3 regions of the Bacillus sp. JZ39 genome follow, and region 2 is predicted to be linked to each of the others. Evidence: a T-box and tRNA genes for the amino acid it is inferred to sense, from the RefSeq annotation. Region 2 holds a T-box; the other regions hold tRNA genes.
What was found. The T-box of region 2 lies ahead of thrS (threonine--tRNA ligase). A T-box ahead of a tRNA ligase gene usually reads a tRNA of that ligase, here a tRNA-Thr.
Positions count from the first base shown of each region.

Region 1 (8,029 bases), 450 kb from region 2:
AGAACACGTTTCGAAGGAATGATCCTTCAAAACTAAACAAGACAGGGAACGTTCTGTTTATAAGACCCAAGGTCTTATATTCCGTATAATATCCTTAGAAAGGAGGTGATCCAGCCGCACCTTCCGATACGGCTACCTTGTTACGACTTCACCCCAATCATCTGTCCCACCTTCGGCGGCTGGCTCCTAAAAGGTTACCTCACCGACTTCGGGTGTTACAAACTCTCGTGGTGTGACGGGCGGTGTGTACAAGGCCCGGGAACGTATTCACCGCGGCATGCTGATCCGCGATTACTAGCGATTCCAGCTTCACGCAGTCGAGTTGCAGACTGCGATCCGAACTGAGAACAGATTTGTGGGATTGGCTTAACCTCGCGGTTTCGCTGCCCTTTGTTCTGTCCATTGTAGCACGTGTGTAGCCCAGGTCATAAGGGGCATGATGATTTGACGTCATCCCCACCTTCCTCCGGTTTGTCACCGGCAGTCACCTTAGAGTGCCCAACTGAATGCTGGCAACTAAGATCAAGGGTTGCGCTCGTTGCGGGACTTAACCCAACATCTCACGACACGAGCTGACGACAACCATGCACCACCTGTCACTCTGCCCCCGAAGGGGACGTCCTATCTCTAGGATTGTCAGAGGATGTCAAGACCTGGTAAGGTTCTTCGCGTTGCTTCGAATTAAACCACATGCTCCACCGCTTGTGCGGGCCCCCGTCAATTCCTTTGAGTTTCAGTCTTGCGACCGTACTCCCCAGGCGGAGTGCTTAATGCGTTAGCTGCAGCACTAAGGGGCGGAAACCCCCTAACACTTAGCACTCATCGTTTACGGCGTGGACTACCAGGGTATCTAATCCTGTTCGCTCCCCACGCTTTCGCTCCTCAGCGTCAGTTACAGACCAGAGAGTCGCCTTCGCCACTGGTGTTCCTCCACATCTCTACGCATTTCACCGCTACACGTGGAATTCCACTCTCCTCTTCTGCACTCAAGTTCCCCAGTTTCCAATGACCCTCCCCGGTTGAGCCGGGGGCTTTCACATCAGACTTAAGAAACCGCCTGCGAGCCCTTTACGCCCAATAATTCCGGACAACGCTTGCCACCTACGTATTACCGCGGCTGCTGGCACGTAGTTAGCCGTGGCTTTCTGGTTAGGTACCGTCAAGGTACCGCCCTATTCGAACGGTACTTGTTCTTCCCTAACAACAGAGCTTTACGATCCGAAAACCTTCATCACTCACGCGGCGTTGCTCCGTCAGACTTTCGTCCATTGCGGAAGATTCCCTACTGCTGCCTCCCGTAGGAGTCTGGGCCGTGTCTCAGTCCCAGTGTGGCCGATCACCCTCTCAGGTCGGCTACGCATCGTCGCCTTGGTGAGCCGTTACCTCACCAACTAGCTAATGCGCCGCGGGTCCATCTGTAAGTGGTAGCCGAAGCCACCTTTTATGTTTGAACCATGCGGTTCAAACAACCATCCGGTATTAGCCCCGGTTTCCCGGAGTTATCCCAGTCTTACAGGCAGGTTACCCACGTGTTACTCACCCGTCCGCCGCTAACATCAGGGAGCAAGCTCCCATCTGTCCGCTCGACTTGCATGTATTAGGCACGCCGCCAGCGTTCGTCCTGAGCCAGGATCAAACTCTCCGATAAAGTAGTTTGACTGACTACGCACATCGCTGTGCGATTTTTAAAAACTGAATTAACAGGTACGTTTTGTCTTGTTTAGTTTTCAAAGATCATTTTGTTTGTCCGCTTTGTTAAAGCAACTTTATTAGTATACAACGTCACTTCTTCAAAGTCAACAACTTTTTTTAAAAACTTTTGGTGGAGCCTAGCGGGATCGAACCGCTGACCTCCTGCGTGCAAAGCAGGCGCTCTCCCAGCTGAGCTAAGGCCCCATAAAAAATGGTCGGGAAGACAGGATTCGAACCTGCGACCCCATGGTCCCAAACCATGTGCTCTACCAAGCTGAGCTACTTCCCGATTTCCCATCTATTCTATTAAAAGATATGGCGCGCCCGAGAGGAGTCGAACCCCTAACCTTTTGATCCGTAGTCAAACGCTCTATCCAATTGAGCTACGGGCGCAAAACATAATGCCGAGGGCCGGACTTGAACCGGCACGGTAGTCACCTACCGCAGGATTTTAAGTCCTGTGTGTCTGCCAATTCCACCACCCCGGCGTGGATGGTATAGTTGGAGCGGAAGACGGGATTCGAACCCGCGACCCCCACCTTGGCAAGGTGGTGTTCTACCACTGAACTACTTCCGCAGACAGGATGTCCAGTTTTTCTAACTGTTATCCTATATAATGCGGGTGAAGGGACTTGAACCCCCACGTCATAAAGACACTAGATCCTAAGTCTAGCGCGTCTGCCAATTCCGCCACACCCGCGTAAAATGGTGAGCCATGAAGGACTCGAACCTTCGACCCTCTGATTAAAAGTCAGATGCTCTACCAACTGAGCTAATGGCTCTTCTACAAGAGACTTGAGTATTATATCATATAAAAGTGGTGCCGGCAAGAGGACTTGAACCCCCAACCTACTGATTACAAGTCAGTTGCTCTACCAATTGAGCTACACCGGCATAATGGTGGAGGATGACGGGCTCGAACCGCCGACCCTCTGCTTGTAAGGCAGATGCTCTCCCAGCTGAGCTAATCCTCCATAATTGCACTAACGTGCAATTGCTTGGCGGCGTCCTACTCTCACAGGGGGAAACCCCCGACTACCATCGGCGCTGAAGAGCTTAACTTCCGTGTTCGGTATGGGAACGGGTGTGACCTCTTCGCTATCGCCACCAAACAAATTGAGAGTGTTCTCTCAAAACTAGATAACAGATGTGGCATCATTCAAAAATATGGTTAAGTCCTCGATCGATTAGTATCTGTCAGCTCCATGTGTCGCCACACTTCCACCTCAGACCTATCAACCTGATCATCTTTCAGGGATCTTACTTCCTTGCGGAATGGGAAATCTCATCTTGAGGGGGGCTTCATGCTTAGATGCTTTCAGCACTTATCCCGTCCGCACATAGCTACCCAGCGATGCCCTTGGCAGAACAACTGGTACACCAGCGGTGCGTCCATCCCGGTCCTCTCGTACTAAGGACAGCTCCTCTCAAATTTCCTGCGCCCGCGACGGATAGGGACCGAACTGTCTCACGACGTTCTGAACCCAGCTCGCGTACCGCTTTAATGGGCGAACAGCCCAACCCTTGGGACCGACTACAGCCCCAGGATGCGATGAGCCGACATCGAGGTGCCAAACCTCCCCGTCGATGTGGACTCTTGGGGGAGATAAGCCTGTTATCCCCGGGGTAGCTTTTATCCGTTGAGCGATGGCCCTTCCATGCGGAACCACCGGATCACTAAGCCCGACTTTCGTCCCTGCTCGACTTGTAGGTCTCGCAGTCAAGCTCCCTTGTGCCTTTACACTCTGCGAATGATTTCCAACCATTCTGAGGGAACCTTTGGGCGCCTCCGTTACCTTTTAGGAGGCGACCGCCCCAGTCAAACTGCCCACCTGACACTGTCTCCCCGCCCGATAAGGGCGGCGGGTTAGAAGGTCAATACAGCCAGGGTAGTATCCCACCGATGCCTCCACCGAAGCTGGCGCTCCGGTTTCCAAGGCTCCTACCTATCCTGTACAAGCTGTACCAACATTCAATATCAGGCTGCAGTAAAGCTCCACGGGGTCTTTCCGTCCTGTCGCGGGTAACCTGCATCTTCACAGGTACTATAATTTCACCGAGTCTCTCGTTGAGACAGTGCCCAGATCGTTGCGCCTTTCGTGCGGGTCGGAACTTACCCGACAAGGAATTTCGCTACCTTAGGACCGTTATAGTTACGGCCGCCGTTTACTGGGGCTTCAATTCGCACCTTCGCTTACGCTAAGCGCTCCTCTTAACCTTCCAGCACCGGGCAGGCGTCAGCCCCTATACTTCGCCTTACGGCTTCGCAGAGACCTGTGTTTTTGCTAAACAGTCGCCTGGGCCTATTCACTGCGGCTCTCTCGGGCTTGCACCCTAACAGAGCACCCCTTCTCCCGAAGTTACGGGGTCATTTTGCCGAGTTCCTTAACGAGAGTTCTCTCGATCACCTTAGGATTCTCTCCTCGCCTACCTGTGTCGGTTTGCGGTACGGGCACCTCTCACCTCGCTAGAGGCTTTTCTTGGCAGTGTGGAATCAGGAACTTCGCTACTATATTTCGCTCGCCATCACAGCTCAGCCTTATGGGAAACGGATTTGCCTATTTCCCAGCCTAACTGCTTGGACGCGGATATCCAATACCGCGCTTACCCTATCCTCCTGCGTCCCCCCATTGCTCAAATGGTGAGGAGGTGGTACAGGAATATCAACCTGTTGTCCATCGCCTACGCCTTTCGGCCTCGGCTTAGGTCCCGACTAACCCTGAGCGGACGAGCCTTCCTCAGGAAACCTTAGGCATTCGGTGGAGGGGATTCTCACCCCTCTTTCGCTACTCATACCGGCATTCTCACTTCTAAGCGCTCCACCAGTCCTTCCGGTCTGGCTTCACAGCCCTTAGAACGCTCTCCTACCACTGTTCGAAGAACAGTCCGCAGCTTCGGTGATACGTTTAGCCCCGGTACATTTTCGGCGCAGAGTCACTCGACCAGTGAGCTATTACGCACTCTTTAAATGGTGGCTGCTTCTAAGCCAACATCCTGGTTGTCTAAGCAACTCCACATCCTTTTCCACTTAACGTATACTTTGGGACCTTAGCTGGCGGTCTGGGCTGTTTCCCTTTCGACTACGGATCTTATCACTCGCAGTCTGACTCCCAAGGATAAGTCATTGGCATTCGGAGTTTGACTGAATTCGGTAACCCGGTAGGGGCCCCTAGTCCAATCAGTGCTCTACCTCCAAGACTCTTACCTTGAGGCTAGCCCTAAAGCTATTTCGGAGAGAACCAGCTATCTCCAGGTTCGATTGGCATTTCACCCCTACCCACACCTCATCCCCGCACTTTTCAACGTGCGTGGGTTCGGGCCTCCATTCAGTGTTACCTGAACTTCACCCTGGACATGGGTAGATCACCTGGTTTCGGGTCTACGACCACGTACTCATGCGCCCTATTCAGACTCGCTTTCGCTGCGGCTCCGCATCTTCTGCTTAACCTTGCACGGGATCGTAACTCGCCGGTTCATTCTACAAAAGGCACGCCATCACCCGTTAACGGGCTCTGACTACTTGTAGGCACACGGTTTCAGGATCTCTTTCACTCCCCTTCCGGGGTGCTTTTCACCTTTCCCTCACGGTACTGGTTCACTATCGGTCACTAGGGAGTATTTAGCCTTGGGAGATGGTCCTCCCCGATTCCGACGGAATTTCACGTGTTCCGCCGTACTCAGGATCCACTCAGGAGAGAACGAAGTTTTGACTACAGGGCTGTTACCTCCTATGGCGGGCCTTTCCAGACCTCTTCATCTACCTCGTTCCTTTGTAACTCCGTACAGAGTGTCCTACAACCCCAAGAGGCAAGCCTCTTGGTTTGGGCTAATCCCGTTTCGCTCGCCGCTACTCAGGGAATCGCATTTGCTTTCTCTTCCTCCGGGTACTTAGATGTTTCAGTTCCCCGGGTCTGCCTTCTCATATCCTATGAATTCAGATATGGATACCACTCCATTACGAGTGGTGGGTTTCCCCATTCGGAAATCTCCGGATCAAAGCTTGCTTACAGCTCCCCGAAGCATATCGGTGTTCGTCCCGTCCTTCATCGGCTCCTAGTGCCAAGGCATCCACCGTGCGCCCTTTCTAACTTAACCGTTAAAAAGAATCACTATGTGATATCTTGTATTACTAATTGAATGTGATGTCTACTGTTATCTAGTTTTCAAAGAACACGTTTCGAAGGAATGATCCTTCAAAACTAAACAAGACAGGGAACGTTCTGTTTATAAGACCCAAGGTCTTATATTCCGTATAATATCCTTAGAAAGGAGGTGATCCAGCCGCACCTTCCGATACGGCTACCTTGTTACGACTTCACCCCAATCATCTGTCCCACCTTCGGCGGCTGGCTCCTAAAAGGTTACCTCACCGACTTCGGGTGTTACAAACTCTCGTGGTGTGACGGGCGGTGTGTACAAGGCCCGGGAACGTATTCACCGCGGCATGCTGATCCGCGATTACTAGCGATTCCAGCTTCACGCAGTCGAGTTGCAGACTGCGATCCGAACTGAGAACAGATTTGTGGGATTGGCTTAACCTCGCGGTTTCGCTGCCCTTTGTTCTGTCCATTGTAGCACGTGTGTAGCCCAGGTCATAAGGGGCATGATGATTTGACGTCATCCCCACCTTCCTCCGGTTTGTCACCGGCAGTCACCTTAGAGTGCCCAACTGAATGCTGGCAACTAAGATCAAGGGTTGCGCTCGTTGCGGGACTTAACCCAACATCTCACGACACGAGCTGACGACAACCATGCACCACCTGTCACTCTGCCCCCGAAGGGGACGTCCTATCTCTAGGATTGTCAGAGGATGTCAAGACCTGGTAAGGTTCTTCGCGTTGCTTCGAATTAAACCACATGCTCCACCGCTTGTGCGGGCCCCCGTCAATTCCTTTGAGTTTCAGTCTTGCGACCGTACTCCCCAGGCGGAGTGCTTAATGCGTTAGCTGCAGCACTAAGGGGCGGAAACCCCCTAACACTTAGCACTCATCGTTTACGGCGTGGACTACCAGGGTATCTAATCCTGTTCGCTCCCCACGCTTTCGCTCCTCAGCGTCAGTTACAGACCAGAGAGTCGCCTTCGCCACTGGTGTTCCTCCACATCTCTACGCATTTCACCGCTACACGTGGAATTCCACTCTCCTCTTCTGCACTCAAGTTCCCCAGTTTCCAATGACCCTCCCCGGTTGAGCCGGGGGCTTTCACATCAGACTTAAGAAACCGCCTGCGAGCCCTTTACGCCCAATAATTCCGGACAACGCTTGCCACCTACGTATTACCGCGGCTGCTGGCACGTAGTTAGCCGTGGCTTTCTGGTTAGGTACCGTCAAGGTACCGCCCTATTCGAACGGTACTTGTTCTTCCCTAACAACAGAGCTTTACGATCCGAAAACCTTCATCACTCACGCGGCGTTGCTCCGTCAGACTTTCGTCCATTGCGGAAGATTCCCTACTGCTGCCTCCCGTAGGAGTCTGGGCCGTGTCTCAGTCCCAGTGTGGCCGATCACCCTCTCAGGTCGGCTACGCATCGTCGCCTTGGTGAGCCGTTACCTCACCAACTAGCTAATGCGCCGCGGGTCCATCTGTAAGTGGTAGCCGAAGCCACCTTTTATGTTTGAACCATGCGGTTCAAACAACCATCCGGTATTAGCCCCGGTTTCCCGGAGTTATCCCAGTCTTACAGGCAGGTTACCCACGTGTTACTCACCCGTCCGCCGCTAACATCAGGGAGCAAGCTCCCATCTGTCCGCTCGACTTGCATGTATTAGGCACGCCGCCAGCGTTCGTCCTGAGCCAGGATCAAACTCTCCGATAAAGTAGTTTGACTGACTACGCACATCGCTGTGCGATTTTTAAAAACTGAATTAACAGGTACGTTTTGTCTTGTTTAGTTTTCAAAGATCATTTTGTTCACTTCGTTCAAGCGACTTTATTATTATAACTCGTTGACTCAGTGAAGTCAATAACTTTTTTTGAATTTCTTTTTTTCGTTATCGCCTTGTTTAGCGGCAACGAATAATAATATACCACCTAGTAAATAATAGTGCAATAGTTTTTTTGAAGAAATACTAAGGAATTTAAAAAGAGCGGCATCCTTTCCCTATGGAGGATACCGCTCTTCTTTATTAGCGTTGTCTCATTTGCGGGAATAACAGCACATCGCGAATAGAAGGGGCATTCGTCAGCAGCATAACCAGACGGTCGATACCGATGCCTAAACCTCCTGTTGGCGGCATACCGTATTCCAGAGCTTCAACAAAGTCTTCATCCATTAGATGAGCTTCATCATTACCGGCTTCACGCTCTTTTAATTGCGCTTCAAAGCGTTCTCTTTGAT
Region 1 covers NZ_CP096389.1:89,089-97,117, reverse strand. The annotation lists rRNA gene M1D65_RS00545 (16S ribosomal RNA) at 99-1,648, opposite strand; tRNA gene M1D65_RS00540 (tRNA-Ala) at 1,821-1,896, opposite strand; tRNA gene M1D65_RS00535 (tRNA-Pro) at 1,905-1,981, opposite strand; tRNA gene M1D65_RS00530 (tRNA-Arg) at 2,009-2,085, opposite strand; tRNA gene M1D65_RS00525 (tRNA-Leu) at 2,095-2,180, opposite strand; tRNA gene M1D65_RS00520 (tRNA-Gly) at 2,195-2,269, opposite strand; tRNA gene M1D65_RS00515 (tRNA-Leu) at 2,310-2,392, opposite strand; tRNA gene M1D65_RS00510 (tRNA-Lys) at 2,399-2,474, opposite strand; tRNA gene M1D65_RS00505 (tRNA-Thr) at 2,511-2,586, opposite strand; tRNA gene M1D65_RS00500 (tRNA-Val) at 2,591-2,666, opposite strand; rRNA gene rrf (5S ribosomal RNA) at 2,689-2,804, opposite strand; rRNA gene M1D65_RS00490 (23S ribosomal RNA) at 2,860-5,787, opposite strand; rRNA gene M1D65_RS00485 (16S ribosomal RNA) at 5,958-7,507, opposite strand; gene lysS (lysine--tRNA ligase) at 7,818-8,029, opposite strand, start outside.
Region 1: it has a tRNA-Thr gene. The T-box ahead of thrS (threonine--tRNA ligase) is inferred to sense a tRNA for this amino acid. The anticodon was not compared.

Region 2 (8,029 bases):
AAATGAAGAGTGATGTGATTTTTTTTTGAAACGTGATTTTAGGTTATTCACATAGATGAACATAGAAATGAAGGGAAGCGTACGTCATGGCTAATGAATTTCGAGTGTGTGATGATTGCCAAGCCACTAATATCAAAACATTGCTGCCGCGTTTGAAAGAAGTGGACCCAGACGCAAAGGTTGAGGTAGGATGCCAATCTTATTGCGGGCCCGGACGGAAAAAATCATTTGCTTTTGTGAACAATCGCCCGCTGTCAGCTCCGACAGAGGATGAGCTGATTGACAAAGTAAAAAAGAAAATAAAAAAGTAAAAACATATTTTTTCTTAGCCTCGGCCCTCAGGTCAGGCTTTTTTGCTTCACAAGATGTGTTTTTCATGAAGATGGAACAAATCGCCGGGCAAATTCAAGGATGTTTTCAAAGAATAGAGTCGATATAATAGAAACACGGCTAAAAAAAAGAGGGAATGACGATGGCGTATCCAAATGGAAAATTATCAGAAGAAAAAGTGTTTAAAGATCCGGTGCACCGCTATGTTCATGTTCGGGACAAGCTGATATGGGATTTAATCGGAACCCGTGAATTTCAGCGTCTCCGCAGAATTAAGCAGCTCGGAACGACCTATTTGACGTTCCATGGGGCTGAGCACAGCCGGTTCAACCATTCTCTCGGTGTCTATGAAATTGTCAGAAGAATGGTTGATGACGTCTTTAAAGGCCGCCCTGAATGGGATGACAGTGAGCGCGAACTCTGTTTGGCCGCGGCGCTGCTTCATGACCTCGGGCACGGGCCGTTCTCGCATTCATTTGAAAAGGTCTTTCACCTTGACCACGAGGATTTTACAAGAAGTATCATTTTGGGAGACACGGAGGTTAATCAGGTGCTCAGAAAGGTAAGCCCGGGTTTCCCTCAGGATGTTGCTGAAGTCATTGCCAAAACATATAAAAACAAGCAAGTGGTCAGCCTGATTTCGAGTCAGATTGACGCAGACCGCATGGATTACCTCCAGCGCGACGCATATTATACGGGCGTCAGCTACGGCCATTTTGATATGGAGCGGATTCTTCGGGTGATGCGGCCGCGCGAGGATCAGATCGTCATTAAAGAAAGCGGAATGCACGCTGTCGAAGACTATATCATGAGCCGTTACCAAATGTACTGGCAGGTCTACTTCCATCCTGTGACCAGAAGTGCAGAGGTCATTTTAACGAAGATTCTTCACAGGGCGAAGCAGCTGCACGATGAAGGCTATGTCTTCACTCACGCTCCGGTTCATTTCTATTCTATTTTTGAAGGGAAATTGACACTGGAGGATTATGTAAAGCTGGATGAATCTATTATTTTGTATTACTTCCAGGCCTGGGAGGATGAAGAAGACGCGATTTTATCCGACTTGTGCCGCAGATTCATTAACCGCCAGCTTTTCCAATACGTTGAATTCAATCCTAATGAAGAAATGTCGGCTTATTTTGAGCTGACTTCATTGTTCAAAGAGGCGGGGATCGATCCGAGCTATTATTTGGTCGTTGATTCTTCATCAGATCTGCCATACGATTTTTACCGACCAGGAGAGGAAGAGGAGCGTCTGCCGATCCATCTCTTGACGCAAAACGGCCAAATTAAAGAGCTGTCCAGGCAGTCGGCTATTGTGGAATCCATCTCAGGTAAACGGCGGACGGACCACAAGCTGTACTATCCAAAGGACTTGATTTGTGACGGCACTAAACATCCGGAAGCGAAAATGAAAATCCGGCAGCTGCTGGGACTGACATAGAAATTGGAAAGAAGGAAAAAGGAGATGTCGGGAATTTGTTGAAAGAACATGCAAAACTGATGAAGGTGTTCTCGGATTCTGGAGAAATCATCGGGCGAAAGAAGCTGCAGAAAATGATTTATATCGCCAAGAAAATGCAGTTTCCTTTCTATGAGAAATATGATTTTCACTTTTACGGACCATATTCAGAGGAACTGACGCTCCAGATTGAAGAGCTGTGCAACCTTGGATTTCTGCATGAGGTGAAGGAAAAAAAGGGCGGCTACTTTCAATATCGGTATTCTCTGACTGAGACAGGCTCCGCATTTTTAGACCATGCTGATCTGGACATGCCGGATATGAAAGGCTATATCGACAGTGTAAACAGCCGTTCATCACGGTTTTTAGAGCTGGTTTCCACGATCCTTTACTTTGACGGGCTTGAGGATGAGGAAAAGAAAGAAAAAGTCTTTACCATCAAAAGCAAGCAAAAATATACAAATGAAGAATATGACGAAGCGCTTCAATACATAGAGGAACTGAAGCAGATTTGTTAACCATACCAAGCAAAAGAAAGGAATCGTTTCTTTTGCTTTTTTTATTGACAAAAGCTGCTAAGAGATTCATTATGGATAATAGTTATCCATAATGAATCAGGAGTGAATAGGATGAAAATGAAATCAGGAATGGAGCAGGCGGTTTCTGTGCTGCTGTTACTGTCACGGCTGCCTGTACAGGCTTCTTTGACGTCAGAGGCTATAAGCCAGCGATTGCGCGTGTCTCCGTCTTACTTGAAGAAGCTGATGAGAACATTGGTTCAAGCCGGTTTGGCAGAATCCTTACCAGGGACGAAGGGCGGTTTTACCCTGACGAAGCCTTTGGCTGACATTACGCTTTATGATGTTTATCAAGCGGTCGAAGGCAGAGGTTCGATGTATCAGGGGAAAGGCCTGCTGCAATCTGTATTTGAGGGTGAAAGTCACTGTGTGCTGGAGACAGTCATGGGGGAAATCGAGGATAAATGGTCCAATCTCATGAAAGAAGAATCCTTGCAGCATGTCATGGACAGAGTCGGGGAATTGTATGATCTTGAAAAAATAGATGAGTGGGTAATCAAGCAAGTGAAAGGGCAATTGTAATGAAAAATAGCGGGTCTATACAAGAATCAACATCATCAACAGGCATATCCGTGCTGATCGTGCTCGCACTTGGTTTCCTCATGGCAACTCTTGATGTGACCGTTGTGAATGTGGCGATGGCTGATATGAAAAACACTCTTTCAATGTCACTTTCAGGTGTAACGTGGGTTGTGGACGGGTACATTCTTACTTTTGCGTCGCTTCTGCTGGCGGGCGGAGCCTTGGCTGACCGTTTCGGCTCGAAGACGATCTATATCTTGGGTCTAGCCGTTTTTGTTCTGGCCTCCTGTTTATGCGCTGCATCTATAAATGGGCAGATGCTGATTGCCGGACGTCTCATACAGGGAATTGGAGCAGCTTTGTTTATGCCAAGCTCACTCAGCCTTTTGGCTGCCTCTTACCCTGATGAGCGGGTGCGGGCGAGAATGTTTGGGCTGTGGGCCGCGCTTGTTTCCGCCGCTTCAGCCCTTGGGCCTTTTATCGGGGGCGTGCTGGTAGAGTTGGCGGGCTGGCAGAGTATTTTTCTAATCAATGTGCCAATAGGGGCTGCTGCGCTCATTTCAGCTTACCGAATCCTCAGCCGCGTTCCGGGAAAAAGCAGCCGCGTGAACATCATCGGGCATCTGCTTGGCATGATGGCTCTCGGGTTTCTTTCCTATGCTTTGATACAGGGGCCTTCAGCGGGCTGGCGCTCGCCAGTGATTCTTGCAGCATTTACTGCAGCGATTTTGGCATTTGTGCTGTTTTTGCTGCGGGAAATTTCTGCAAAAGCACCCATCCTGCCGACGTCCTTATACAAAAACGGCCGCTTCTCAGCTGCCCAATTTATCGGGTTTTTGCTGAATTTCGCCCTTTTTGGCGGCATGTTTATGCTCAGCCTTTTTTTGCAGGAAGCAGGAGGGGCAAGTTCCTTTATGGCTGGAGTGGAGCTGCTCCCGATGATGGCGGTCTTCGTGATCGGCAATCTGCTGTTTGCCCGTCTGGCGAATCGGTTTGAAGCCGGTCAGCTTATGTTTGTATCAATGTCGGTCAGCTGTATCATTGCATTGCTGTTGTTTGTGCTGATTTCTCCGGATTTTCCTTATTGGCAGCTGGCGGTGTTGATGTCTGTTATGAACCTCTGTACCGGTATTACAGTTCCTGCCATGACAACTGTGATCATGCAGGCTGCCGGGCAAAGACATGCGAATATCGCCGGTGCGGCGTTAAATGCAAACCGGCAAATCGGAGCCTTGGTCGGCGTAGCGATAACCGGGGTGATCATTCATCTGTCCGCCACTTGGTATGCTGGTGCCGGGTTTACGTTTTTGATGATGGGAGCGGCATACAGCCTCGCTGCATTACTTGTATGGCTGTTTCTGGCTGCCCATAACGGGACTGCCGCGTCAGAAAAAAATGTAAATCACTGATTGCGCTTTGTGGGAATATATAGTAAGATATAAAAAATTATTGAAACAACAGGCACTGATAAGGACACGAGATGCTTTTTACGGTTTCCAGAGAGGGAAGGACAGCTGAGATCTTCCTAACGCAGGGAAAGCAGCTTACCGCCTTTGAGCCGTATCGGGGAAAACAAGTATCTGATACCGTCATGCTGCGTTACAGCATCTTTAAGCCGATCACCATGTGTAATTGATCGGGAATTTGGGTGGAACCACGGATGATCAACACATTCGTCCCTTTTAGAGGGATGGGTGTGTTTTTTTATATGAACTACATAAATGCGTTGAAAAGGACACGAATGATAGTTACGGTTTTCAGAGAGGGAAGGTAAGGTGAGAGCTTCCCAGCTTAGGAATATCATTTACCGCCTTGGAGCAGCATTGGGGAACTGAAGTATCCAATGCCGTCTATGCTGCGTTACAGCACCGAGCCGACAATATAGTATTTGTCGGGAACTTGGGTGGAACCACGGGTTAATCACACACTCGTCCCTATCTGTGGGACGGGTGTGTTTTTTTATGAATTGAATACATGCGATGAAAAGGACATGAATGATAGTTACGGTTTTCAGAGAGGGAAGGTAAGGTGAGAGCTTCCCAGCTTAGGAATATCATTTACCGCCTTGGAGCAGCATTGGGGAACTGAAGTATCCAATGCCGTCTATGCTGCGTTACAGCACCGAGCCGACAATATAGTATTTGTCGGGAACTTGGGTGGAACCACGGGTTAATCACACACTCGTCCCTATCTGCGGGACGGGTGTGTTTTTTTATATAAAACAATGAATAAGGAGTGTTTTAAAATGAGTAAACATGTACACATTCAGCTTCCGGACGGACAGATCCAGGAATATCCGAAAGGCATCACAATCAAAGAAGCGGCTGGTTCTATCAGTTCCAGTCTGCAAAAGAAGGCGGCCGCAGGTCAGGTCAACGGCAAGCTTGTTGATCTCAGTTTCAAGCTGGAGGAGGATGCTGAGCTTTCGATTGTCACACTCGATTCACAAGAAGGCTTGCAGGTGCTTCGCCACACAACAGCGCACGTGCTGGCCCAAGCAGTAAAACGGCTGTACGGCGAAGTGTCATTGGGGGTAGGGCCTGTGATTGAAGACGGCTTCTACTATGACATGAAGCTGGGGAAAAGCTTGGCATCAGGAGACTTAGAGGCCATCGAAAAAGAAATGAAAAACATAATAAATGAGAACCTTGAAATCAAACGTATAGAGGTTTCTTACGAAGAAGCTGAAGAGCTGTTTGCACAAAAAGACGAGCGGTTCAAGCTTGAGATTTTAAAGGATATTCCGCGCGGGGAGGATATCACACTGTACCAGCAAGGGGAATTCGTTGACCTGTGCCGAGGGCCGCATCTTCCTTCTACAGGGATGATCAAGGCGTTCAAACTGACAAGAGTATCAGGCGCTTATTGGCGCGGAGACAGCAAAAATGAAGTCCTGCAGCGGGTGTACGGGGTTGCCTTTCAAAAGAAAAAAGATTTGGATGCGCACCTGCATATGCTGGAAGAAGCGGCAAAACGAGACCATCGCAAGCTCGGCAAACAGTTAGGGCTGTTTATGTTTTCTGAAGAAGCGCCGGGGATGCCGTTTTATTTGCCGAAAGGGCAGATTGTCCGTAATGAGCTGGAGCGCTTCTCGCGTGAGCTGCAAACAAATGCCGGCTACGATGAGGTGCGTACGCCGTTTATGATGAATCAGCGGTTATGGGAGCAGTCAGGCCATTGGGACCATTATCGCGACAATATGTACTTTTCAGAAGTGGATGATACAAGATTCGCAATGAAGCCGATGAATTGCCCCGGCCACATGCTCATTTTTAAAAACAGCCTGTATTCTTATCGGGATCTGCCAATTCGCATGGCGGAATTCGGACAGGTGCACCGCCATGAATACAGCGGCGCTTTAAACGGAATGCTTCGCGTTCGGACGTTCTGTCAGGATGACGCCCATATTTTCGTTCGGGAGGATCAGATTGAGAGTGAGATCAAAGAAGCGATTCGGCTGATTGATGAGGTATATCGGACATTTGGTTTCGAGTATTCTGTTGAGCTTTCGACTCGCCCGGAGGATTCATTAGGCGATGACAGCCTTTGGGAAGCGTCGGAACGTGCCTTAGCACGCGTCCTTGAGGAGCTTGGCCTCTCTTATGAGATCAATGAAGGCGATGGGGCGTTTTACGGGCCGAAAATTGATTTCCACATAAAAGATGCCCTGAAACGGAGCCACCAATGCGCGACAATTCAGCTTGATTTTCAAATGCCGGAAAAATTTGATTTAACATATATCAACGAACTCAATGAGAAGGTTCGTCCCGTTGTCATCCACAGAGCGGTTTTCGGCTCAATCGACCGTTTCTTCGGCATTTTGATCGAGCATTACGGCGGGGCTTTTCCAGTCTGGCTCGCACCGATCCAGGTTCAAATCATACCGGTTTCGCACGTTCACTTAGACTATTGCAGAAAGGTGCAGGCGGAGCTGAAGCAGGCGGGGATAAGAGCCGGCATTGATGAGCGCAATGAGAAGCTGGGCTATAAAATCAGAGAATCGCAGGTGCAAAAAATTCCGTACGTGCTGGTGCTTGGAGATCATGAGGAGCAGGAGGATGCGGTAAACGTCCGCCAATTCGGATATCAGCAGAATGAACAAGTTCCTTTTCAGACATTTAAAGATGAGCTTGTGAAACAGGTGGAAAATCGAGGCATGTAGGATAAAAGCTGTGAATTCATATTTTGCTTTTTTGACTTTCCCTATTCGGAATCAGTAAAATAATAAGTAAATCATATCGTTCGTATGTTATGAATGCATCTCGAAATGGGGAAATTGACATGGACCATGACAAACTGGAAGCAAATTTGCTGGATCACGCACTTACAAAATATTTGAAAAGCACGAAGCAATTAGATGAAGCCACCGTTCCGAAACACGTGAATAATGTAAGAGGGTTTATTCTGCGGATCATATACAGACATGGGAGCTGCACCATAAAGGATATTTTGAAGGAGGTCACACTGTCTCCCTCTGCCACGACCACAGCTCTGAATCATTTAGAGCAGGAAGGGTTTATTGAGAGATCCAGAAATAATAATGACCGCCGCACTGTATGGATTACGCTTTCTGAATCGGGCCGGGGAGCGGCTGAACAAATGATCGAAAACCGCCAGCAGCTGATTGACGGCATGTTTGAACGTTTAACAGCCGAAGAGAAAGAGACGTTCTTGGCGATTATTGCGAAGCTGGCTCAATAGGGATAATAAAAGCCGGTGCGCGAAGCGCCGGCTTTATAGAGATTATTCCATATCGCTCAGGCGTTTGCCTGCGACGGCATAATGGTCTTTTCTCATTTCTTCTATAAAGACAACAATTTTTTCTTCAGAAGCACCGGTTGTTTCCTTTACGGCTTCTGTTACTTTCTCGACAAGATTGCGTTTTTGCTCGTCTGTACGGCCTTCGAGCATTTTGACAGTTACGTATGGCATAGGTGCTGAATCCTCCTTTATCTCGTTTCCTCTCTTTAGAAAAAGAGGCTTCTTATAGTATACTGAATAAAGTAAATTCTTGCATTTTGAGAAAGAGGGATATCTCACTTGGACCGTTTTTTATATTATCCGTTATCTTTAATGCCATACCTCGTCATCACGCTAATTGTGTCGTTTACGATGCACGAGCTTGCCCACGCTTATG
Region 2 covers NZ_CP096389.1:3,650,209-3,658,237, reverse strand. The annotation lists gene M1D65_RS18760 (DUF1450 domain-containing protein) at 87-311, shown strand; gene M1D65_RS18755 (HD domain-containing protein) at 473-1,774, shown strand; gene M1D65_RS18750 (YwgA family protein) at 1,810-2,310, shown strand; gene M1D65_RS18745 (Rrf2 family transcriptional regulator) at 2,422-2,892, shown strand; gene M1D65_RS18740 (MFS transporter) at 2,892-4,301, shown strand; T-box leader at 4,348-4,576, shown strand; T-box leader at 4,610-4,831, shown strand; T-box leader at 4,863-5,084, shown strand; gene thrS (threonine--tRNA ligase) at 5,138-7,054, shown strand; gene M1D65_RS18730 (MarR family transcriptional regulator) at 7,174-7,593, shown strand; gene M1D65_RS18725 (2-hydroxymuconate tautomerase) at 7,636-7,824, opposite strand; gene M1D65_RS18720 (site-2 protease family protein) at 7,933-8,029, shown strand, end outside.

Region 3 (8,029 bases), 520 kb from region 2:
CCTGTTAATTCAGTTTTTAAAAATCGCACAGCGATGTGCGTAGTCAGTCAAACTACTTTATCGGAGAGTTTGATCCTGGCTCAGGACGAACGCTGGCGGCGTGCCTAATACATGCAAGTCGAGCGGACAGATGGGAGCTTGCTCCCTGATGTTAGCGGCGGACGGGTGAGTAACACGTGGGTAACCTGCCTGTAAGACTGGGATAACTCCGGGAAACCGGGGCTAATACCGGATGGTTGTTTGAGCCGCATGGTTCAAACATAAAAGGTGGCTTCGGCTACCACTTACAGATGGACCCGCGGCGCATTAGCTAGTTGGTGAGGTAATGGCTCACCAAGGCAACGATGCGTAGCCGACCTGAGAGGGTGATCGGCCACACTGGGACTGAGACACGGCCCAGACTCCTACGGGAGGCAGCAGTAGGGAATCTTCCGCAATGGACGAAAGTCTGACGGAGCAACGCCGCGTGAGTGATGAAGGTTTTCGGATCGTAAAGCTCTGTTGTTAGGGAAGAACAAGTACCGTTCGAATAGGGCGGTACCTTGACGGTACCTAACCAGAAAGCCACGGCTAACTACGTGCCAGCAGCCGCGGTAATACGTAGGTGGCAAGCGTTGTCCGGAATTATTGGGCGTAAAGGGCTCGCAGGCGGTTTCTTAAGTCTGATGTGAAAGCCCCCGGCTCAACCGGGGAGGGTCATTGGAAACTGGGGAACTTGAGTGCAGAAGAGGAGAGTGGAATTCCACGTGTAGCGGTGAAATGCGTAGAGATGTGGAGGAACACCAGTGGCGAAGGCGACTCTCTGGTCTGTAACTGACGCTGAGGAGCGAAAGCGTGGGGAGCGAACAGGATTAGATACCCTGGTAGTCCACGCCGTAAACGATGAGTGCTAAGTGTTAGGGGGTTTCCGCCCCTTAGTGCTGCAGCTAACGCATTAAGCACTCCGCCTGGGGAGTACGGTCGCAAGACTGAAACTCAAAGGAATTGACGGGGGCCCGCACAAGCGGTGGAGCATGTGGTTTAATTCGAAGCAACGCGAAGAACCTTACCAGGTCTTGACATCCTCTGACAATCCTAGAGATAGGACGTCCCCTTCGGGGGCAGAGTGACAGGTGGTGCATGGTTGTCGTCAGCTCGTGTCGTGAGATGTTGGGTTAAGTCCCGCAACGAGCGCAACCCTTGATCTTAGTTGCCAGCATTCAGTTGGGCACTCTAAGGTGACTGCCGGTGACAAACCGGAGGAAGGTGGGGATGACGTCAAATCATCATGCCCCTTATGACCTGGGCTACACACGTGCTACAATGGACAGAACAAAGGGCAGCGAAACCGCGAGGTTAAGCCAATCCCACAAATCTGTTCTCAGTTCGGATCGCAGTCTGCAACTCGACTGCGTGAAGCTGGAATCGCTAGTAATCGCGGATCAGCATGCCGCGGTGAATACGTTCCCGGGCCTTGTACACACCGCCCGTCACACCACGAGAGTTTGTAACACCCGAAGTCGGTGAGGTAACCTTTTAGGAGCCAGCCGCCGAAGGTGGGACAGATGATTGGGGTGAAGTCGTAACAAGGTAGCCGTATCGGAAGGTGCGGCTGGATCACCTCCTTTCTAAGGATATTATACGGAATATAAGACCTTGGGTCTTATAAACAGAACGTTCCCTGTCTTGTTTAGTTTTGAAGGATCATTCCTTCGAAACGTGTTCTTTGAAAACTAGATAACAGTAGACATCACATTCAATTAGTAACACAAGATATCACATAGTGATTCTTTTTAACGGTTAAGTTAGAAAGGGCGCACGGTGGATGCCTTGGCACTAGGAGCCGATGAAGGACGGGACGAACACCGATATGCTTCGGGGAGCTGTAAGCAAGCTTTGATCCGGAGATTTCCGAATGGGGAAACCCACCACTCGTAATGGAGTGGTATCCATATCTGAATTCATAGGATATGAGAAGGCAGACCCGGGGAACTGAAACATCTAAGTACCCGGAGGAAGAGAAAGCAAATGCGATTCCCTGAGTAGCGGCGAGCGAAACGGGATTAGCCCAAACCAAGAGGCTTGCCTCTTGGGGTTGTAGGACACTCTGTACGGAGTTACAAAGGAACGAGGTAGATGAAGAGGTCTGGAAAGGCCCGCCATAGGAGGTAACAGCCCTGTAGTCAAAACTTCGTTCTCTCCTGAGTGGATCCTGAGTACGGCGGAACACGTGAAATTCCGTCGGAATCCGGGAGGACCATCTCCCAAGGCTAAATACTCCCTAGTGACCGATAGTGAACCAGTACCGTGAGGGAAAGGTGAAAAGCACCCCGGAAGGGGAGTGAAAGAGATCCTGAAACCGTGTGCCTACAAGTAGTCAGAGCCCGTTAACGGGTGATGGCGTGCCTTTTGTAGAATGAACCGGCGAGTTACGATCCCGTGCAAGGTTAAGCAGAAGATGCGGAGCCGCAGCGAAAGCGAGTCTGAATAGGGCGCATGAGTACGTGGTCGTAGACCCGAAACCAGGTGATCTACCCATGTCCAGGGTGAAGTTCAGGTAACACTGAATGGAGGCCCGAACCCACGCACGTTGAAAAGTGCGGGGATGAGGTGTGGGTAGGGGTGAAATGCCAATCGAACCTGGAGATAGCTGGTTCTCTCCGAAATAGCTTTAGGGCTAGCCTCAAGGTAAGAGTCTTGGAGGTAGAGCACTGATTGGACTAGGGGCCCCTACCGGGTTACCGAATTCAGTCAAACTCCGAATGCCAATGACTTATCCTTGGGAGTCAGACTGCGAGTGATAAGATCCGTAGTCGAAAGGGAAACAGCCCAGACCGCCAGCTAAGGTCCCAAAGTATACGTTAAGTGGAAAAGGATGTGGAGTTGCTTAGACAACCAGGATGTTGGCTTAGAAGCAGCCACCATTTAAAGAGTGCGTAATAGCTCACTGGTCGAGTGACTCTGCGCCGAAAATGTACCGGGGCTAAACGTATCACCGAAGCTGCGGACTGTTCTTCGAACAGTGGTAGGAGAGCGTTCTAAGGGCTGTGAAGCCAGACCGGAAGGACTGGTGGAGCGCTTAGAAGTGAGAATGCCGGTATGAGTAGCGAAAGAGGGGTGAGAATCCCCTCCACCGAATGCCTAAGGTTTCCTGAGGAAGGCTCGTCCGCTCAGGGTTAGTCGGGACCTAAGCCGAGGCCGAAAGGCGTAGGCGATGGACAACAGGTTGATATTCCTGTACCACCTCCTCACCATTTGAGCAATGGGGGGACGCAGGAGGATAGGGTAAGCGCGGTATTGGATATCCGCGTCCAAGCAGTTAGGCTGGGAAATAGGCAAATCCGTTTCCCATAAGGCTGAGCTGTGATGGCGAGCGAAATATAGTAGCGAAGTTCCTGATTCCACACTGCCAAGAAAAGCCTCTAGCGAGGTGAGAGGTGCCCGTACCGCAAACCGACACAGGTAGGCGAGGAGAGAATCCTAAGGTGATCGAGAGAACTCTCGTTAAGGAACTCGGCAAAATGACCCCGTAACTTCGGGAGAAGGGGTGCTCTGTTAGGGTGCAAGCCCGAGAGAGCCGCAGTGAATAGGCCCAGGCGACTGTTTAGCAAAAACACAGGTCTCTGCGAAGCCGTAAGGCGAAGTATAGGGGCTGACGCCTGCCCGGTGCTGGAAGGTTAAGAGGAGCGCTTAGCGTAAGCGAAGGTGCGAATTGAAGCCCCAGTAAACGGCGGCCGTAACTATAACGGTCCTAAGGTAGCGAAATTCCTTGTCGGGTAAGTTCCGACCCGCACGAAAGGCGCAACGATCTGGGCACTGTCTCAACGAGAGACTCGGTGAAATTATAGTACCTGTGAAGATGCAGGTTACCCGCGACAGGACGGAAAGACCCCGTGGAGCTTTACTGCAGCCTGATATTGAATGTTGGTACAGCTTGTACAGGATAGGTAGGAGCCTTGGAAACCGGAGCGCCAGCTTCGGTGGAGGCATCGGTGGGATACTACCCTGGCTGTATTGACCTTCTAACCCGCCGCCCTTATCGGGCGGGGAGACAGTGTCAGGTGGGCAGTTTGACTGGGGCGGTCGCCTCCTAAAAGGTAACGGAGGCGCCCAAAGGTTCCCTCAGAATGGTTGGAAATCATTCGCAGAGTGTAAAGGCACAAGGGAGCTTGACTGCGAGACCTACAAGTCGAGCAGGGACGAAAGTCGGGCTTAGTGATCCGGTGGTTCCGCATGGAAGGGCCATCGCTCAACGGATAAAAGCTACCCCGGGGATAACAGGCTTATCTCCCCCAAGAGTCCACATCGACGGGGAGGTTTGGCACCTCGATGTCGGCTCATCGCATCCTGGGGCTGTAGTCGGTCCCAAGGGTTGGGCTGTTCGCCCATTAAAGCGGTACGCGAGCTGGGTTCAGAACGTCGTGAGACAGTTCGGTCCCTATCCGTCGCGGGCGCAGGAAATTTGAGAGGAGCTGTCCTTAGTACGAGAGGACCGGGATGGACGCACCGCTGGTGTACCAGTTGTTCTGCCAAGGGCATCGCTGGGTAGCTATGTGCGGACGGGATAAGTGCTGAAAGCATCTAAGCATGAAGCCCCCCTCAAGATGAGATTTCCCATTCCGCAAGGAAGTAAGATCCCTGAAAGATGATCAGGTTGATAGGTCTGAGGTGGAAGTGTGGCGACACATGGAGCTGACAGATACTAATCGATCGAGGACTTAACCATATTTTTGAATGATGTCACACCTGTTATCTAGTTTTGAGAGAACACTCTCAATTTGTTTGGTGGCGATAGCGAAGAGGTCACACCCGTTCCCATACCGAACACGGAAGTTAAGCTCTTCAGCGCCGATGGTAGTCGGGGGTTTCCCCCTGTGAGAGTAGGACGCCGCCAAGCAGATTTATTAATTCTACCATGTTTGTTTATGAAGCTTTATATTATTCCGCAGTAGCTCAGTGGTAGAGCTATCGGCTGTTAACCGATCGGTCGTAGGTTCGAATCCTACCTGCGGAGCCATTGCTTCCATAGCTCAGCAGGTAGAGCACTTCCATGGTAAGGAAGAGGTCAGCGGTTCGAGCCCGCTTGGAAGCTTTATTAAATGTATTATTACCAAGGTTTCTCATAAGGAGAAAGCTTTTTTTATTGCGATATGCGGAAGTAGTTCAGTGGTAGAACACCACCTTGCCAAGGTGGGGGTCGCGGGTTCGAATCCCGTCTTCCGCTCCATTTATCCCAACGGGATATTGTAAATTGAATTGCGCCCGTAGCTCAATTGGATAGAGCGTTTGACTACGGATCAAAAGGTTAGGGGTTCGACTCCTCTCGGGCGCGCCATATCTTTTAATAGAATAGATAGGGAATCGGGAAGTAGCTCAGCTTGGTAGAGCACATGGTTTGGGACCATGGGGTCGCAGGTTCGAATCCTGTCTTCCCGACCATTTTTATGGGGCCTTAGCTCAGCTGGGAGAGCGCCTGCTTTGCACGCAGGAGGTCAGCGGTTCGATCCCGCTAGGCTCCACCAAAAGTTTTTTAAAAAAGTTGTTGACTTTGAAGAAGTGACGTTGTATACTAATAAAGTTGCTTTAACAAAGCGGACAAACAAAATGATCTTTGAAAACTAAACAAGACAAAACGTACCTGTTAATTCAGTTTTTAAAAATCGCACAGCGATGTGCGTAGTCAGTCAAACTACTTTATCGGAGAGTTTGATCCTGGCTCAGGACGAACGCTGGCGGCGTGCCTAATACATGCAAGTCGAGCGGACAGATGGGAGCTTGCTCCCTGATGTTAGCGGCGGACGGGTGAGTAACACGTGGGTAACCTGCCTGTAAGACTGGGATAACTCCGGGAAACCGGGGCTAATACCGGATGGTTGTTTGAACCGCATGGTTCAAACATAAAAGGTGGCTTCGGCTACCACTTACAGATGGACCCGCGGCGCATTAGCTAGTTGGTGAGGTAACGGCTCACCAAGGCGACGATGCGTAGCCGACCTGAGAGGGTGATCGGCCACACTGGGACTGAGACACGGCCCAGACTCCTACGGGAGGCAGCAGTAGGGAATCTTCCGCAATGGACGAAAGTCTGACGGAGCAACGCCGCGTGAGTGATGAAGGTTTTCGGATCGTAAAGCTCTGTTGTTAGGGAAGAACAAGTACCGTTCGAATAGGGCGGTACCTGACGGTACCTAACCAGAAAGCCACGGCTAACTACGTGCCAGCAGCCGCGGTAATACGTAGGTGGCAAGCGTTGTCCGGAATTATTGGGCGTAAAGGGCTCGCAGGCGGTTTCTTAAGTCTGATGTGAAAGCCCCCGGCTCAACCGGGGAGGGTCATTGGAAACTGGGGAACTTGAGTGCCAGAAGAGGAGAGTGGAATTCCACGTGTAGCGGTGAAATGCGTAGAGATGTGGAGGAACACCAGTGGCGAAGGCGACTCTCTGTGTAACTGGTAAGCTGACGCTGAGGAGCGAAAGCGTGGGGAGCGAACAGGATTAGATACCCTGGTAGTCCACGCCGTAAACGATGAGTGCTAAGTGTTAGGGGGTTTCCGCCCCTTAGTGCTGCAGCTAACGCATTAAGCACTCCGCCTGGGGAGTACGGTCGCAAGACTGAAACTCAAAGGAATTGACGGGGGCCCGCACAAGCGGTGGAGCATGTGGTTTAATTCGAAGCAACGCGAAGAACCTTACCAGGTCTTGACATCCTCTGACAATCCTAGAGATAGGACGTCCCCTTCGGGGGCAGAGTGACAGGTGGTGCATGGTTGTCGTCAGCTCGTGTCGTGAGATGTTGGGTTAAGTCCCGCAACGAGCGCAACCCTTGATCTTAGTTGCCAGCATTCAGTTGGGCACTCTAAGGTGACTGCCGGTGACAAACCGGAGGAAGGTGGGGATGACGTCAAATCATCATGCCCCTTATGACCTGGGCTACACACGTGCTACAATGGACAGAACAAAGGGCAGCGAAACCGCGAGGTTAAGCCAATCCCACAAATCTGTTCTCAGTTCGGATCGCAGTCTGCAACTCGACTGCGTGAAGCTGGAATCGCTAGTAATCGCGGATCAGCATGCCGCGGTGAATACGTTCCGGGCCTTGTACACACCGCCCGTCACACCACGAGAGTTTGTAACACCCGAAGTCGGTGAGGTAACCTTTTAGGAGCCAGCCGCCGAAGGTGGGACAGATGATTGGGGTGAAGTCGTAACAAGGTAGCCGTATCGGAAGGTGCGGCTGGATCACCTCCTTTCTAAGGATATTATACGGAATATAAGACCTTGGGTCTTATAAACAGAACGTTCCCTGTCTTGTTTAGTTTTGAAGGATCATTCCTTCGAAACGTGTTCTTTGAAAACTAGATAACAGTAGACATCACATTCAATTAGTAACACAAGATATCACATAGTGATTCTTTTTAACGGTTAAGTTAGAAAGGGCGCACGGTGGATGCCTTGGCACTAGGAGCCGATGAAGGACGGGACGAACACCGATATGCTTCGGGGAGCTGTAAGCAAGCTTTGATCCGGAGATTTCCGAATGGGGAAACCCACCACTCGTAATGGAGTGGTATCCATATCTGAAATTCATAGGAATATGAGAAGGCAGACCCGGGGAACTGAAACATCTAAGTACCCGAGGAAGAGAAAGCAAATGCGATTCCCTGAGTAGCGGCGAGCGAAACGGGATTAGCCCAAACCAAGAGGCTTGCCTCTTGGGGTTGTAGGACACTCTGTACGGAGTTACAAAGGAACGAGGTAGATGAAGAGGTCTGGAAAGGCCCGCCATAGGAGGTAACAGCCCTGTAGTCAAAACTTCGTTCTCTCCTGAGTGGATCCTGAGTACGGCGGAACACGTGAAATTCCGTCGGAATCCGGGAGGACCATCTCCCAAGGCTAAATACTCCCTAGTGACCGATAGTGAACCAGTACCGTGAGGGAAAGGTGAAAAGCACCCCGGAAGGGGAGTGAAAGAGATCCTGAAACCGTGTGCCTACAAGTAGTCAGAGCCCGTTAACGGGTGATGGCGTGCCTTTTGTAGAATGAACCGGCGAG
Region 3 covers NZ_CP096389.1:159,912-167,940, forward strand. The annotation lists rRNA gene M1D65_RS00940 (16S ribosomal RNA) at 58-1,607, shown strand; rRNA gene M1D65_RS00945 (23S ribosomal RNA) at 1,778-4,705, shown strand; rRNA gene rrf (5S ribosomal RNA) at 4,761-4,876, shown strand; tRNA gene M1D65_RS00955 (tRNA-Asn) at 4,922-4,996, shown strand; tRNA gene M1D65_RS00960 (tRNA-Thr) at 4,999-5,071, shown strand; tRNA gene M1D65_RS00965 (tRNA-Gly) at 5,132-5,206, shown strand; tRNA gene M1D65_RS00970 (tRNA-Arg) at 5,238-5,314, shown strand; tRNA gene M1D65_RS00975 (tRNA-Pro) at 5,342-5,418, shown strand; tRNA gene M1D65_RS00980 (tRNA-Ala) at 5,426-5,501, shown strand; rRNA gene M1D65_RS00985 (16S ribosomal RNA) at 5,674-7,227, shown strand; rRNA gene M1D65_RS00990 (23S ribosomal RNA) at 7,398-8,029, shown strand, end outside.
Region 3: it has a tRNA-Thr gene. The T-box ahead of thrS (threonine--tRNA ligase) is inferred to sense a tRNA for this amino acid. The anticodon was not compared.